Regions from separate parts of the Planococcus sp. NCCP-2050 genome, predicted to be linked through region 3. Evidence: riboswitches for the same ligand, from Rfam matches in the RefSeq annotation. Region 3 holds a riboswitch; each other region holds the start of a gene.

The links. A riboswitch is a leader RNA that binds a small molecule or an ion and turns the genes downstream of it on or off. The one in region 3 is predicted to bind lysine.
Region 1: it holds a riboswitch for lysine, as region 3 does, so the genes downstream of both, NFU07_RS15555 (Na+/H+ antiporter NhaC family protein) here and dapA (4-hydroxy-tetrahydrodipicolinate synthase) in region 3, are expected to answer to the same signal.
Region 2: it holds a riboswitch for lysine, as region 3 does, so the genes downstream of both, NFU07_RS12385 (aspartate kinase) here and dapA (4-hydroxy-tetrahydrodipicolinate synthase) in region 3, are expected to answer to the same signal.

Annotation. Positions count from the first base shown of each region.
Region 1 is NZ_BRCX01000006.1:35,159-40,537, reverse strand. It holds gene NFU07_RS15570 (DUF72 domain-containing protein) at 1-531, shown strand, start outside; gene NFU07_RS15565 (sulfite exporter TauE/SafE family protein) at 531-1,358, shown strand; gene NFU07_RS15560 (bifunctional metallophosphatase/5'-nucleotidase) at 1,372-2,715, shown strand; lysine riboswitch at 2,789-2,970, shown strand; gene NFU07_RS15555 (Na+/H+ antiporter NhaC family protein) at 3,074-4,651, shown strand; gene NFU07_RS15550 (sodium-dependent transporter) at 4,845-5,379, shown strand, end outside.
Region 2 is NZ_BRCX01000003.1:166,611-171,989, reverse strand. It holds gene sdhA (succinate dehydrogenase flavoprotein subunit) at 1-832, opposite strand, end outside; gene NFU07_RS12395 (succinate dehydrogenase cytochrome b558 subunit) at 878-1,468, opposite strand; gene NFU07_RS12390 (YslB family protein) at 1,691-2,092, shown strand; gene NFU07_RS12385 (aspartate kinase) at 2,164-3,378, opposite strand; lysine riboswitch at 3,523-3,696, opposite strand; gene uvrC (excinuclease ABC subunit UvrC) at 3,737-5,379, opposite strand, start outside.
Region 3 is NZ_BRCX01000001.1:1,509,970-1,515,348, forward strand. It holds gene NFU07_RS07400 (TraB/GumN family protein) at 1-854, opposite strand, end outside; gene ypfJ (KPN_02809 family neutral zinc metallopeptidase) at 989-1,837, opposite strand; gene NFU07_RS07410 (class I SAM-dependent methyltransferase) at 1,897-2,502, opposite strand; lysine riboswitch at 2,610-2,788, shown strand; gene dapA (4-hydroxy-tetrahydrodipicolinate synthase) at 2,915-3,805, shown strand; gene NFU07_RS07420 (STAS domain-containing protein) at 3,861-4,703, opposite strand; gene NFU07_RS07425 (GGDEF domain-containing protein) at 4,840-5,379, opposite strand, start outside.

The DNA of each region.
Region 1 (5,379 bases), on a different contig from region 3:
CAATTCCCGCCATGGTTCGATTGCCAAAAAGAAAATGTCGAGCAGATCCGGGAAATCACCGGAAGGCTGAAAGAATTTGACTTGGCGGTGGAATTCCGCCATCAATCTTGGTATACACCTGAGCTTCGTGAGAAGACGCTTGAATTTTTTAGGGAAAACAACCTGATCCATTCAGTCTGCGATGAACCACAAGCAGGCGAAGGGTCGATTCCATTGGTTCCCGTATCTACCCGGGAAGATAAAGTGCTGATCCGGCTCCATGGGCGCAATGTCCACGGCTGGCTGAATCCTGGCCATGGCCAAAAATGGCGGGAAGTCCGCTATCTTTACGATTACAATGAAAGAGAATTAAAAGAAATCAGCGAAGCAGCCAAGCTACTGGAGAAATCAACGGAACGGGTGTATGTTGTCTTCAACAACAATTCAGGAGGCCATGCCGCTGGTGACGCAAAGCAATTCCAGCAAATGAACGGCTTGGAATTTAACGGCTTATCACCGAAGCAGCTCGATTTATTTGACGGAGGGTTTTAATGGTCTTCTTGCTGATTGCGCTTGTCGGTTTGCTTTCAGGCATCGTTGGCGCATTAATCGGACTCGGCGGCGGTGTAATCTTAGTGCCTGCTATGCTTTTTCTCGGCACTTCTTTCATCTTTTTCCCAGAACTCCCGCCTCAGAAAATCGTCGGACTTTCTGTCGTCATGATGATTTTCACAGGTCTGTCCTCTACGCTTTCCTATATGAAAGTCAAAACGGTGGATTATCGGAGCGGGCTGATTTTCTTCGCTGGCAGCGTACCAGGAACCATCATTGGTGCTTTTGTCAATAAAAGCCTGGATCTCCCTTCGTTTCAATTGTATTTTGGATTTTTATTAGTTTTTCTGGCTTTGCTGTTATTGGTGAAAGACCGCTTAAAAGCAGTGCGGTGGTTTGTGCAAAATGGACGCAATTTCACGTTCCGGGATTCGATGAATAAGGAATACGTATACGGCTATCCTGTATGGTTTGCACTTCTTCTGACATTTGCCGTCGGATTTGCATCCGGCTTATTCGGCATCGGTGGAGGATCGATCATGGTGCCGGCAATGATTCTTCTTTTTCTATTCCCTCCGCATGTAGCGGTCGGGACTTCGATGTTCATGGTGTTTTTATCGGCTATTGTAAATTCCATTACCCATATTTCACTCGGCAATGTGCCTTGGCTTTACACATTAGCAGTCGTTCCCGGTGCTTATATCGGTGCTAAAATAGGGGCCGCGTTAAATAAAAAATTGAATTCCGATACGCTCGTCGTTATTTTGCGGATTGCTTTATTGGTTCTCGGACTGCGGTCTATTTATGAAGGAATATTTAGTTCTTAAAGAGGTGTAAGTCATGGGTGAAACCCTTCACATTTATCATACAAACGATGTGCATAGCCATTTTTCAAATTGGCCGCGCATCCGGTCGCTGCTAAAAGAGCGAAAGCGTTGGCACGAAGAAGCAGGGGATATGTGCCTTATTCTTGATATTGGTGACCACGTTGACCGTTCGCATCCTTTCACTGAAGGGACTTCAGGGAAAGGGAATATCGAATTATTGAATGATGCAGGCTACGATGCTGTGACCATCGGCAATAATGAAGGCATCACCTTGGCTAAGGAAGAGCTTGACGCGCTTTATCAGCAAGCTGATTTTGACGTCATCGTCTCGAACTTGTTTGAATTGGACGGCAGCCGGCCGAATTGGGCGAAACCTTTTCATCTAGTGGAAGCAAAGAGCGGCTTGAAAATTGGGTTGGTTGGGGCTACTGCAGAGTTTACGCCGTTTTACCGGCGACTGGGCTGGACCGTAACCGACGCAAAGGATTCTATAGTCCAGGCGGTTGAGGCCATAAAAGATCAAGCCGATCTCATTATCTGTCTGTCGCATCTCGGCATCAAAGAAGATGAGCAATTGGTGGAGTTATGCCCGGAAATCGATGTATTGCTCGGAGCCCATACGCATCATATTTTCCATGAGGGCAAAATGATCGGAAATACGATGCTTGGAGCAGCCGGCAAATTCGGCATCTATATTGGACATATTACAGTCGATCTTCAAAGCGGCGAAAAACAAGCGGAATTGATTGAGACTGCTATGCTCCAAAGTGTCGAAGAAGATTTTGATGATTTGCTGATTGCGCAAGGAAAAGAGCAATTAAATGATCCGATTTTCTATAATGAGCAAGTGCTTGACGCAGATTGGTTCAAAGACTCGAAACTCGCAGAATTGTTCGGGGAAGCGATGTTAGATTTTTCAGGAGCGGATTGCGCCATTTTCAATGCGGGGCTCTTTATGGAGAATATGCCGCTTGGAACAGCAACGCGCTATGATTTCCATAAGATGCTTCCACATCCGATTAATCCTTGCCTGATCGAATTGACAGGCGCTGAACTGAAAGAAATCTTTCTTCAATCCTTGAACGCTGAGTGGCCGACTATTGAATTGAAAGGGATGGGTTTTCGTGGGGCGGTGTTCGGCAAAATGATCCGCATCAACTTATCCATGGAAAATCATCAATTATTCATTGGCGGCATTCCGGCAAATCCAGAGGAAAGTTATAAATTGATTACTTTGGATATGTTCACTTTTGGTTATTTTTTCCCTTCATTAAAACGGGCGCCTAAGAAATACTTCATGCCTGAATTCCTGCGGGATGTTTTCAGCCAGTATTTTAGAAGCAAAGCACTTAAGTGAGTGAATATTCAAAGTATAAACTCATTTGATTTTCAAAAAAATATCGGCTATGCTAACTAAGAAATGAATTATATCGATGGGTAGAGGCTGCGGAATTTATCAGTACAATGCGCGAGTTTGACAACGTTGAACGCATTCGAAAGGAAATTTTGCCGAAGTTCTTTTTTCACAGTCAATGGAAAAAGGGCTGGGGTCATTCTGAAGAAGAATGGCACTGTCATTTGTGCTTTGCACAAATGAAGAGCTACAGGGATGTTTGATGTATTATCACACAGACGAATTGTAGAAGGCTGATTGTACCCTAACGGAGACAATCAGCCTTTTTTCTCTTCCATCCTACAAAAAAGGAGGATTTTTCATGGAGAACACGATTTTTTCAATCTTGCCGCCAATTATCGCCATTGCAATGGTGCTATTAACGCGGCGCGTGCTGCTGTCTCTTGGAGCCGGGATTGTCGCTGCAGCATTTATCTATACCTCATTTGCTCCGGTAGCCGCTTTAAAAGAGCTTTACACGTCTTTTGCAGTTATTTTCTGGGATGAAGGCTTTAATGCTTATAATGTTTTCATTATTCTTTTCCTACTGCTTTTAGGAATCATTACCGCTTTCGTCAGCTTATCTGGAGGAAGCCATGCTTTTGCTGAGTGGGCATCGACTCGGATCAAGTCGAGAAGAGGAGCAAAAGTTGTTACGGTCTTATTAGGCATTGTCATTTTCATTGACGACTACTTTAATGCACTCGCTGTAGGGCAAGTCGCACGCCCGATTACAGACCGCTACAAAGTCTCTCGCGCGAAACTCGCTTACTTTATCGATTCTACAGCCGCGCCTGTCTGCGTTATTTCGCCAGTATCGAGTTGGGGCGCAGCCATTATCGGAATCGTAGCCACCATATTAGCGGGGCAAACGTACGTCGAGTCTTCCGCTTTGGAAGCGTTCATTTGGATGGCACCGATGAACTTCTATGTGGTTGCTTCTCTTGCAATTGTCTTTTTTGTCGCAATCCGTGACGTAGACTTTGGCGAGATGAAAAAGCATGAAACCTTAGCCCTTACAAAAGGCCAATTATTCGATCCGAAAAAAACGATTCCGGGTGAAATGAAAGAAGAATTTCCAAGCCATTCCCATGGCCGGGTTCTGGATTTATTATTACCGATTTTCGTATTGGTCGTAGGAACTGTCAGTGCAATGATGTGGACCGGCTATCAAAATGCGGAACAAGTTTTTGATATCTGGCTGATTTTTGAGAATACGGATGTGCCTGCTTCTCTTCTAGTGGGCGGTGTATTGGGTGCACTAACTTCCGTCATTCTGTACTTGCTGCAAATGCGTAAAAACGAAACAGCCAATGCCGGTTGGGTAGCAAAAGGAATTTTGGCTGGAGTTAGATCGATGTTGGGTGCAGTGATGATTCTTATCTTCGCTTGGTCATTGACTTATCTGATCGATAGTCTTGAGACCGGAAAATATTTAGCAGATGTTGTTACCGAAGCTAATATGCCAACTTCAATTCTTCCGGTTTTGCTGTTTTTGCTAGCAGGCATCATGGCATTTTCTACAGGAACATCTTGGGGTTCATTCGGGATCTTGCTGCCAATTGCTGGGCAGATTATGTCTCAAGCTGAACCGGAATTATTATTGCCGACGCTTTCAGCGGTTTTAGCAGGTGCTGTATTCGGCGATCATTGTTCGCCGATTTCAGATACGACGATCCTTTCCTCTACAGGAGCAGGAAGCAATCATATGGACCATGTGATTACCCAGTTGCCTTATGCTATTACAGCCGCGTTAATTGCTGCGGTAGGGTATATTGTCATAGGGTTCACAAACTCACTTTTACTGTCTTTAGGCGTAGTGATTGTTATTTTGGCGATATTATTCATCGTCTGGTCAAGACGCACGACTATAGCTGAAAAACACAATAAACTAGTATAAATTCGAAAGCAGAGAAGTTACTTCTCTGCTTTTTTATTATTTCGCAAATAGTTTTAATTAAAAAAAACGAGAAATTATCTTTACTTTGCCAAACTCCCTCGTTATACTATTTTTAGATTAGCAATAATCTGAAAATAAACAAACTTCCTATTTTTCTGTAAGAAAAATGGAAGAACACTAAGGGGGAAGAGAGATGGAACGTTCGCAATGGGGTACGCGAGCCGGATTTATTATGGCGGCTGTCGGCTCAGCGGTAGGTTTAGGGAACATTTGGCGTTTTCCATATGTTGCCTATGAAAATGGTGGAGGAGCATTCTTTATACCGTACTTATTCGCTCTGTTAACCGCAGGGATACCAATTCTTATTTTGGAATTCACCATTGGACACAAGTACCGCGGATCGGCGCCGTTATCATTCTTTAGAATGAGTGGCAAGAAATTGGAATGGATGGGCTGGTGGGCCGTCTTCGTGTCGTTCGTCATATCCGTCTATTATGCGGTCATCATCGCATGGGCAATGCGCTACACAATTTTCTCCTTCAATCAAGCCTGGGGAGACGATACAGAAGGATTCCTATTCAATGATTTCTTGCAATTGACTGTACAGCCAGGTGAAACTGGTGGAATAGTATGGGGTGTATTTATTCCGCTCGCACTTGTCTGGATCATTACACTTGGCATTTTGCTTGCCGGAGTTAAAAAAGGAATTGAAATGGCTAACCGCATTT
Region 2 (5,379 bases), on a different contig from region 3:
CCGGATACTTTTCTTCCAAGAAATACCAAGGTTTGCCGTCTTTGTATGTCCAGATACGACCGCCTTCACCACGAGCCGATTCAGACATCAAACGAAGTTTGTCGTCTCCTGGAATCGCTGTCGGATGAATCTGGATAAACTCACCATTTGCATAGTAAGCGCCTTGCTGATAAACGATCGAAGCAGCAGACCCTGTATTGATAACAGAGTTTGTCGACTTTCCGAAAATGATCCCAGGTCCGCCAGTTGCCATAATCACTGCATCTGCACGGAACGCACGGATTTCCATTGTCGTCATGTTCTGGGCAGTGATTCCTTTGCCGACGCCGTTGTCATCTAAAACTAAGCCAAGGAATTCCCAGCCTTCGTATTTCGTGATCAATCCAGCCACTTCGTGGCGGCGAACTTGCTCATCTAGTGCATAAAGCAATTGCTGGCCAGTTGTTGCACCGGCAAAAGCCGTTCTGTGGTGCATCGTTCCGCCGAAACGACGGAAATCAAGAAGACCTTCTGGCGTACGGTTGAACATAACGCCCATGCGGTCGAACATGCGAATAATTCCTGGTGCCGCATCTGTCATTGCTTTAACAGGTTTTTGGTTGGCCAGGAAGTCACCGCCGTAAACGGTGTCATCAAGGTGAATCGCCGGGGAATCCCCTTCACCTTTTGTATTTACCGCTCCGTTGATCCCGCCCTGTGCACAAACTGAGTGAGATCTTTTAACTGGAACGATTGAAAACAGGTCAACGGGTGAACCAGCTTCTGCAGCTTTAATTGCTGCCATCAAACCGGCAAGGCCGCCGCCTACGATAGAAATTTTGCCTCTCGCCATTTTGGTATTCACTCCTCTTTTAGTTCACCAATAATCAAAACGTTCTTAAACGAACGCAAACAAAGCTCTGATACCAATGATAGTTAGCACCACAAACACTAGAAGCGTGAAGTAAGATGCCATTCGTTGAGATTTTTCGGATTGCGTGATTCCCCAAGTGACTAAGAATGACCAGAAGCCGTTAGCCAAGTGGAAAGTCGCTGCTGTAACACCCACAATATAAAACGCTAACATTAATGGGTTGCTCAAGATATTTTCCATCATATTGAAATCTGCTTCCGCTGCATTGCCGATCGCAACTTGGAAACGAGTTTCAAAGACGTGCCATGCAATGAAGATCACTAGGAAAACACCTGTGTAACGCTGAGCAACAAACAAAATGTTGCGCATGTAGCTGTACTTACCTGGGTTATGCTTAGACGTGAACGCTATGTATACACCGTAGAATGCATGATACATCAACGGCAAATAAATAACGAAGATCTCTAAGAAAATAACAAACGGCAAGTTCGCCATGAAGTGAGAAGCTTTGTTGAAAGAAGCTTCACCTTGTGTAGCAAAATGGTTGACGATTAGATGCTGCGTCAAGAACAGCCCTACTGGAATGATTCCTAGTAATGAGTGTAACCTGCGCATTAAAAATTCACGATTGTCCAAAACTTTTACCTCCCTCAAGCAATAATACGCAGAAAAAAGAGCAAACGATATGTTACGAAAGCATCCATTGACTGCAACCAACATCATGATACAATAATATGACATATTTATTGTACTCCGCCCCAATTGGAGCGTCAAGGCAACTAGCATATTTCTAAGTGATTCTTACTATTAATTTATTATACTGAAAGTGGGTTTGACATGACTGTAAAAGATGCTGAAACCGATCAGGAGTTCGGTTATGAAATTATACGGGACTATGTATTATCAGAAGTTCTAGGGCAGCACGAAGCCGATATCCTTTACTGGGCCGGGAAATCGCTTGCCCGCAAATTCCCTCTTTTCGCGATGGAAGAAGCACCTGATTTTTTTAGCCAAGCGAATTTTGGCCAATTGTCCTTGGAAAAGGCCGGCAAGGATGAAACCACCTATACACTCCACCCCAACAAAATCGAAAATCGTTGCTTTAAGCTTGAAGCCGGATTTCTGGCTGAACAAAAACAGAAATTGGGCGGTTTTTTGACAGAAGCCTACGAAGAAGTCCTTCCAAAAAAGAATTTAGTGCGGATTACTTTGAAAACGGATCTGCGGGAAAAAGCATAATCTCACTTTTCGAACATTCACTTAATCTTTCCATGAGAAAACCCCGATTCCATTTATCGGGGTTTTCTTTTTTATTCATCTAAACCAAAGGCTCTGTGCAAAGCATTGGCTGATTTTTGCATTTCAACAAGCGGCACAACGACCGATACTTTAATCTCTGAGGTGCTGACCATCTTCACTGGAATTTCTTCCAGGCGCAGAATATCGAACATTTGCGCTGCAACCCCCGGATTTGAAACCATGCCAGAACCGACGATGGAGACTTTCGAGAGGCCTAATTCAAATTCGCAAGAGACAAAACCGATTTCCTCTTTGTATTGTTCGAGCACACGGCGCGCTTCTTCCAGACTTTCTTCTTTGATGGAAAAAGAAACGGACGGCGGGAACGCATCCGTGATGCTTTGGACGATGATGTCTACATCGATGTGATGTTCAGCAAGCTTTGTAAAGATATTTGCCAATGATCCATTGAACGGTTTTTTATATGTGACTGTCACACGTGCAATTCCTTTTTCGAATGCGACGCCTCTGACAATAAGATTTTTTTCCACAGTGACCACCTCTTGTATAATTGTGCCGGGTTCATCGGAATAACTTGCTCTGACCGATAGGGAAACCTGGTTGTTTTTCGCAAATTCAACTGCCCGAGGGTGCAAGACGCCAGCACCAAGATTGGCCAGTTCCAGCATTTCATCATATGAAATCTGCTCGAGCTTCCGGGCACCGCTGACAAAACGCGGATCAGATGTATAAACACCGTCGACATCCGTGTAAATATCGCAGCGGTCTGCCTTTAATGCAGCTGCCAGCGCCACCGCTGTCGTATCCGACCCTCCGCGCCCGAGTGTCGTAATGTTGCCGATTTTATCAACGCCTTGGAATCCGGCAACTACACAGAAATAGCCATTGTCCAACACCTTTTCCAACCGATCTGTATGGATCTGTTCAATGCGTGCATTGCGCGGCACTGATTCTGTTTCAATGCCCGCTTGCCAACCGGTAAACGACAAAGCTTCATGGCCAAGCGCTTTAAATGCCATGGCGAGCAGTGAAATGGTCACCTGTTCCCCTGTAGCTAGCAGCATGTCCATCTCCCGCTTCGGCGGTTCTGCTGATATCTCACTTGCCAATCCCAGCAATGTATCGGTCGTTTTCCCCATCGCAGATACGACGATTACGACTCTACTGCCTTTCTCTTTTTCAGCAATAGCTCTTTCCGCGACTCCGATAATTTTTTCCGGAGTTGCGACTGATGTTCCTCCAAATTTCATGACTACCGTTTTCATTCCATTCACTCCCACATTTTTTCGATGTGGCCCTCAACATGAAAAGCAAAGACTGAATATAGCTTTGCCTGCCAATAAAAAAAGGCAGCTCACCGAGTTACCGGCAAACTACCTCTTTAGCATGTACGAATACGAAAAACGTCCATGTGAGATAGCCCTCCAGAGATAAACTCTGACAGCCCTGCACTTATTAAATGCAGGACCAGCATGCGAGTTGCAAACTTCAACACACTTCGGCGGGCGTCCCTTTCCCCATCCTTCATCGATTTTGCAAATCTCCGAATGGCTACTATTGACGTCCGCACCTCTATCATCACTTTTCCAAGTGATTCAATTATTCTTCTACGATAACATGTTACTACTCGGTTGACAATGTCTCATTTTGAAAATGCTGATAAATCGTTTGAGACAAGCCTTCCGGCATCCCCGCCTCTTTTAACTCTTCAATTGACGCTTCTTTGATGCGTTTGACGGAGCCGAAATGCTTCAGCAATTGCTGTTTGCGCTTAGGTCCGACGCCTTGCAGCCCATCAAGCGCTGACTGAATCGAGTTTTTGCCGCGCAGCTGCCGGTGGAAAGTTATGACGAAACGGTGAACTTCGTCCTGAATTCGCTGCAGCAGATAAAAAGCTTCGCTCGTACGTTTCAGCGGCACGACTTCGACTGGATTTCCGTAGAGAAGCTGTGAAGTTTGGTGCTTTGCATCTTTTGCAAGGCCCGCAATTGGAATAGACAAGCCCAGTTCGTCTTCGATAATTTCCCGAGCCGATTCCATCTGCCCTTTCCCTCCATCGATCACGATCAAATCAGGAAGCGGCAGCCCGTCCCGTAAAACTCGCGTATAGCGCCGGCGAATAACTTCACGCATTGCTGCATAGTCATCCGGCTTTGAAGCGCTTCTGGTTTTGTATTTGCGATAATCTTTTTTAGACGGTTTCCCGTCCACAAATGCCACCATGGCAGAAACTGCATCCGCTCCTTGGATATGGGAGTTATCGAATGCTTCAATGCGAAGCGGCGTTTCAATATTCATCGCCTCGCCAAGTTCTACGCAAGCACCGACTGTGCGTTCTTCCTGGCGTTCAAGCAATTGGAATTTCTCTTTGATGGCGATTTCCGCATTTTTCTTTGCCAAAGCCACCAAATCTTTTTTCTTGCCGCGCTGCGGAATAAGGACACGCATATCCAGCCATTCACGCACCAATTCAGCATCTTCGCCTTCCGGCAATAAAATTTCATTCGGCTTTACATGGTTCGATTGTTCATAAAATTGACCGAGGAAAGTCATGAACTCTTCTTTAGGGTCCCGGTAAAGCGGAAATAAAGAAACATCCCGTTCAATCAGCTTGCCTTGGCGGACGAAAAAGACCTGTACACACATCCAGCCTTTATCAATTGCATAGCCAAAGACATCCCGGTTCGTAAAGTCATTCATCGTCATTTTCTGTTTTTCCATGACTGTTTCAATATGGGAAATTTGATCACGGTATTCCTTCGCCCGCTCAAACTCCAAATTTTCAGCAGCTTCGGACATTTTTTCAACGAGGTCTTGCTTCACTTCGCGGAATCCGCCATTTAAAAAGCGTGAAATATCATCGATCATTTCCTGGTAAGTTTCTTTTTCAACCGGTTTTACACACGGTGCCAAGCATTGCCCCATATGATAGTACAGGCAAGCACGGTCCGGCATCGTATGGCATTTGCGAAGCGGATACAGCCGGTCGAGCAATTTCTTTGTTGCACTCGCTGCATACGCATTCGGATAAGGGCCAAAATACTTTCCTTTATCGCGCTTTACTTGCCGCGTAATAATCAATTTTGGATGGCGTTCACTTGTGATTTTTAAATACGGATAAGTTTTATCATCTTTTAACATGATATTGTATTTCGGATCATGCTTTTTGATCAAGTTCAATTCCAAGATCAACGCTTCTTTTTCCGAATTTGTCACAATGTATTCGAAGTCGACAATTTCTCCGACTAAGCGTTGGGTTTTCGCAT
Region 3 (5,379 bases):
AGCGATGCAGTCCATAGCACCCAGCTGATGGTCTGGTCGATTCCCGCTGCCGGATTGTTGTAAAATGTAATCGCAATTAATGCGACCAACACGAGCGGAATCATCCAGCCGATAATTTTCGGCCATTTCGATTTCTCCGGCACTTTTGATAGCTTCGCTAAATCATGTTCGTTGTGTATTTCTTTAGTGATTCCCGGTACATGGGCCGCTCCAAGAACCGCCACGATTTTTTCGCCGGGAGCCTCTTTGATCTTCTGGGCTAGATATTGGTCCCGCTCATCGATAAGCGGTTTTTTCAACTTTGGAAAAGACTGCGTGAAATCATCCAAGACCGCGTTTAACGTATCCTGCGATTTCATCTTTTCTAGGTCTTCCTCTGAAATGGTTTCTTTGCTGAAGATGCTGAAAAACACCGAAGTCAGAAGCTGCGCTTTACCCATGACACCAAGATTCCCCCAAATCCGCGAGAAAGTCACTTGGATATTCCGGTCAGCCAGCACTAATTCAGCGCCTGTGTCTTTTGCCGATTCAATGCCTTGAATCATTTCCTGTCCCGGTTTGATGTCGAATTGATCAGCCAACCGGTTCTGGAAAGAAGAAATGGCCAAGTTCATCAATAATAGACTGGCTTTCTTTTCTTTTAACACTTTGAAGATGTCCGTTTCTTTCCATTTGCTATTTTCAGTAACGGACTGGTAACGCTGTGCATCCAACTCGATGCAAACCGAATCCGGGCGTTCCTGTTCAATGACGGTTTTTACTTGTTCCGCACTTTGCCGGGAAACGTGGGCCGTACCGATTAAAACAATCTCGCGGCCGTCCAGCTGGATGCGTGTAATATTTTCTTCCTGCATGAATTTACTTCCTTTATAGAACCTAATTTCCCCTCGCGCACTGCGTGAAAAGACTGTCTATTTCAATAATGAATCACATTGCCAAAAATATCAATGCCCGACTCTTCAGTTCTTCAATTTTCACGGATCCCCCGTCACAAATCATTTGCGTTGAAGGTATCCCCGGCTTGAAGGTTACCGGCTTCAAAGCCTTTGTAGAACCAGTTCTTGCGCTGTTCAGAAGTGCCGTGCGTGAAACTTTCAGGCACGACGTAGCCGCGCGAGCGCTGCTGGATCGTATCATCTCCGACTGCACTTGCAGCAGTCAACGCTTCATCCAAATCCCCTTCTTCGAGAAGGTCCATCCCTTGTGCATGGTGGGCCCAGACGCCGGCATAATAATCCGCTTGAAGCTCGAGCTTCACTTGCAGCTTATTGTATTCCTCTTCACTCAATTGATTTCTGAGCGGCTGGACTTCTTTCATGACCCCGAGCAAGTTCTGCACATGGTGCCCGACCTCATGGGCGATTACGTAAGCCATCGCGAAATCACCGGGTGCTTGGAACTGATTCTGAAGCTCTTCATAAAAACTGAGGTCGATGTATAATTTCTGGTCTCCCGGACAATAAAACGGTCCGACTGCAGCCCCTGCTGTTCCGCAAGCAGAATTTACACTGCCATCGAAAAGCACTAAGGTCGGCTCCACGTATTCCATCCCTTCCTCTTCAAAAACCTGCGCCCATACCGTTTCCGTATCCGCCAAGACAACTGCCACAAAATCGGATAGCTCTGCTTCCTGCTCGGTTTCCACGTAAGGTTCGTTTGTCTGCGTTTCGCCTGAATCTAAGCCATTCAATATCGCTCCTGGATCTCCGCCAAGAAATGCAACAAGCAGAACAATCAGCAATCCGCCAATTCCGCCGCCGGCAACTAGCTTACCGCCGCCTCCCGACCCACGCCTGTCTTCTACATTTCCACTCGCTTTTCTGCCTCGCCACTTCATCAAACCACTCCTTCAACAACCTCTTTCTCCCGTTATACCCCTATTTACAAGTTTTCAAATCAATACACGGAAAGCCGGTATATCAAGAACCGTTCCCGAAGATTCTTTCCGGAAGCAGGCAATTCAATTTCTTCAGCCACTTCAAACGGAGTCCGCTGCGCCAAATAATCGATAAAGTCATCGGACGGGAAAAATAAGATCAAGTCCATCTCCCTCGTTCTTTGTTCATATGATTTCATAATGTTATTGACGACCGCGATGAAAATCTGTACAGAAAAGGGATTGAAGAAATAGAATTTATTATCCGTTTCCTGCACCTTGTATTCCTCAGCCAAACACTGGATAAATTGGATTCCGCCTCCTGTTTTCCGTTTCTTTTCATAAGCCTGTAAATTTTCTAGCGCCTGCCGATGAAAATGGGGATCCATTTCTATCCCGGTAGTTTGGGCTCCGAAGCGGTGATGAATGTAAAAGTTCAATCGCCCTTTCCCGCTGCCAAAATCGACGAGCCGATCCGAAGAAGATAAGGAGTACCGGTCGAACAATTGATCAAGAAGCGAATAAGGCGTCGGTTCATAGCGATTGTGATGAATCGATTCGGGAAACCCTTGCTGGATTTCCGACGTTTGGATAGTTAGTTCCTTGTCTCTTCGTTGTTCTTCCATAACACATCTCCTTTCTTTTTAACTAAATCAAATCAGCATGGCTTGCAATATTCCATTATTTTTGATATGGTCTAGCTAATTCAATATTTTCTTGCCCGGATATTCCGGGTGAGGATAGAGGTGCAAAGACCATCAGTACGCTTACCGAGGAGTATGGGATCCGTTGACGTATGCTGAAAGGGGAATTTGCCGAAGCGATGAAAGGCTCATACTAGCTATCGCTGGTTCTGCATTGAACAAATGCTGAACTGTCATATAGGAAACTATATGGAGGGCTATCTGACACAAAGAAACAAACGCATGACATTGTTTCTATGGCAGCAACGAGACCCTCGTTGCTGCTTTTTGTTTGTTAATGACCGACCCGTTTACCTCTAAAAGCAAACCAAAAAAACGAGAAAAGGGTGGTACGATGAATTTCGGACAAGTAGTGACAGCAATGGTGACGCCATTCGACGCACAAGGTGATATAGATTTTCAGGCAACCAAAAAACTAGTGGAGCATTTGATCGCGAACGGCACGGACGCGCTAGTCGTAGCCGGCACAACCGGTGAATCTCCTACGCTGTCAACGGATGAAAAAATTGAGCTATTTAAGTTTGTGGTTAAAATAACCGACGGACGCATCCCGGTCATTGCAGGCACAGGCTCTAACGATACGCGTTCTTCGATTTCGCTCACGCGCGCAGCAGAAGAAATCGGCGTGGACGGCGTCATGCTCGTGACCCCATATTACAATAAACCTTCCCAGGAAGGCATGTTCCAGCATTTCCAAGCAATCGCCGCCTCAACGTTCCTGCCTGTGATGCTTTATAATATTCCAGGGCGTAGTGTCGTGAACCTGTCTCCTGAAACCACCATTCGCCTGTCTGCCATCAAAAACATCGTGGCGATAAAAGAAGCCAGCGGCGATCTGGATGCAGCAGCGGCAATTATTGAAAATACACCGGCTGACTTTGCGGTTTACAGCGGCGATGACGGCTTGACCTTGCCAATGCTTTCAATCGGCGGAAAAGGCATCGTTTCGGTCGCAGCCCATATTATCGGGAACGATATGCAAGAAATGATTACCCTGTTCAAAGGCGGCAATGTCCAAGAAGCGGCAGCTCTTCACCGTAAACTCTTGCCGGTGATGCATGCGTTATTTGCGGCGCCAAACCCGGTGCCTGTAAAAACAGCCTTGAACTTAAGCGGCATAGAAGTTGGCGGTGTGCGTTTGCCAATGATCCCATTGAATGAGCAGGAACAGCAAGCTCTTCAGCACGTGCTTTCGGAAAGTCCAGCTAATCTTTCTAAACTTTAAATCCATTTCATTCAACGAAAAAACTGCTGAAGCAGCTTGATGCTTCAGCAGTTTTTTATGGATTGGCAGTAAGTTTTTTAAACGTTTGTTTCAAGCTGCCGCCAAGCGAAAGCTGGCTGACATCGATTCCCAGGCTGATCATCGTCTGTGCCATTTCCGGACGGATGCCGGTCAGCATGCTGTGCACGCCGACCAGCCTTAATGACTGGGTCACTCGGATAATCTGTTCTGCTACTACCGCATCGACTTTAACGACCCCGGACAAATCAATAATCAAGGTTAAGATTTTTAAACGACTGGCTTCCAGTAAGGTCTTTTCCAATATGTACTGAGCCCGATCGATATCAATTTCTCCAATCAATGGCAAAATAGCGATTTGATCGTTTACAGGCACTACCGGGGCAGACAATTTCATGAATTCGTCCCGAGCCTCCCTTAAGCTCTTCTGGTATGAATTGATATAGGCAAAGCTATAGGAATAAGCAGCGTGATCCAAAAGTGTATGAAAGTACTCCATGATTTCAAAAAGGTGCTCGAGTTTGATTTGATTGCGCATCGCTTCGGTCTTAATGATTTTGCCGATATGCTTTCGGTAAAGGGATGTCTCTGCCAAAGCAGCATCAAGCGCCATATTTTGATCGAGAAAGTAATTTCCGGTTTTTTCTCCCCAGACAGAAATTTCATCATAAGCTGTTTGCGGATCCAAAAAATGTTCAAATGACTGGGCAAGCAATCCGATAAAGCCCGCGCGAAATTCAGTAACTGCATCGATAAAACCGGCATATTCTTTTGCTTCTTCAAAACTGATGTCTTTAGAAACTTCTTCCTGTATCAATTCAGCGATGACATAGCGTTCTTCTTCCACCCGTTTGCCGAGCATTTTAATTTCTTTATCCATCCTGATCCCCCATGGTTTGAATTCAGTAGTGTTTTGAATTCATTATAACCGCCTTTCAGGTTCACGGCATACTTTTATTCAAAAGAAATTAAACCGCCTATAAGCAAGCTTGACAAGCCACCCGCACCTGCTATTCTTAAAATGCCGTCACCCGATTGCGGCCGCCCTTTTTCGAAGCGTACAAAGCTTTATCCGCCCGGCTGTATAACGTGATGCCGTTATCTTTTTCTAAAAAAGATGCCAGTCCGATACTGACAGTAATCGCTGCATGAGTCCATTCATCCCGCTCTACACGCATTCGGATTTCTTCCGCTAAGCTCTTTGCCTGCAAGTGGTCAAATCCCGGCAATACGATGATGAACTCTTCTCCGCCAAGTCTTGCTACAATGCCGAAGGCTTCTGCTTCGCTCCGCAATTTATCAGCCAGTTCACGGAGCACCAAATCCCCTATATGATGGCCATATGTATCATTGACGTTCTTGAAAAAATCGATGTCGATCACCATCGCAGCGAGCGGCAATCCTTCTCGTGCCCGTCCAATTAGATTATCCATTTCCTTTTCCAAATAGCGCCGATTTTTCAAGCCGGTCAAAGGATCCGTGTTGGCGAGGTGCTTCAAGCCGCCATTGAGCTTTTCGAGTTCCAGCTGTTTCATTTCTACTTCCGAAAGAAGAGT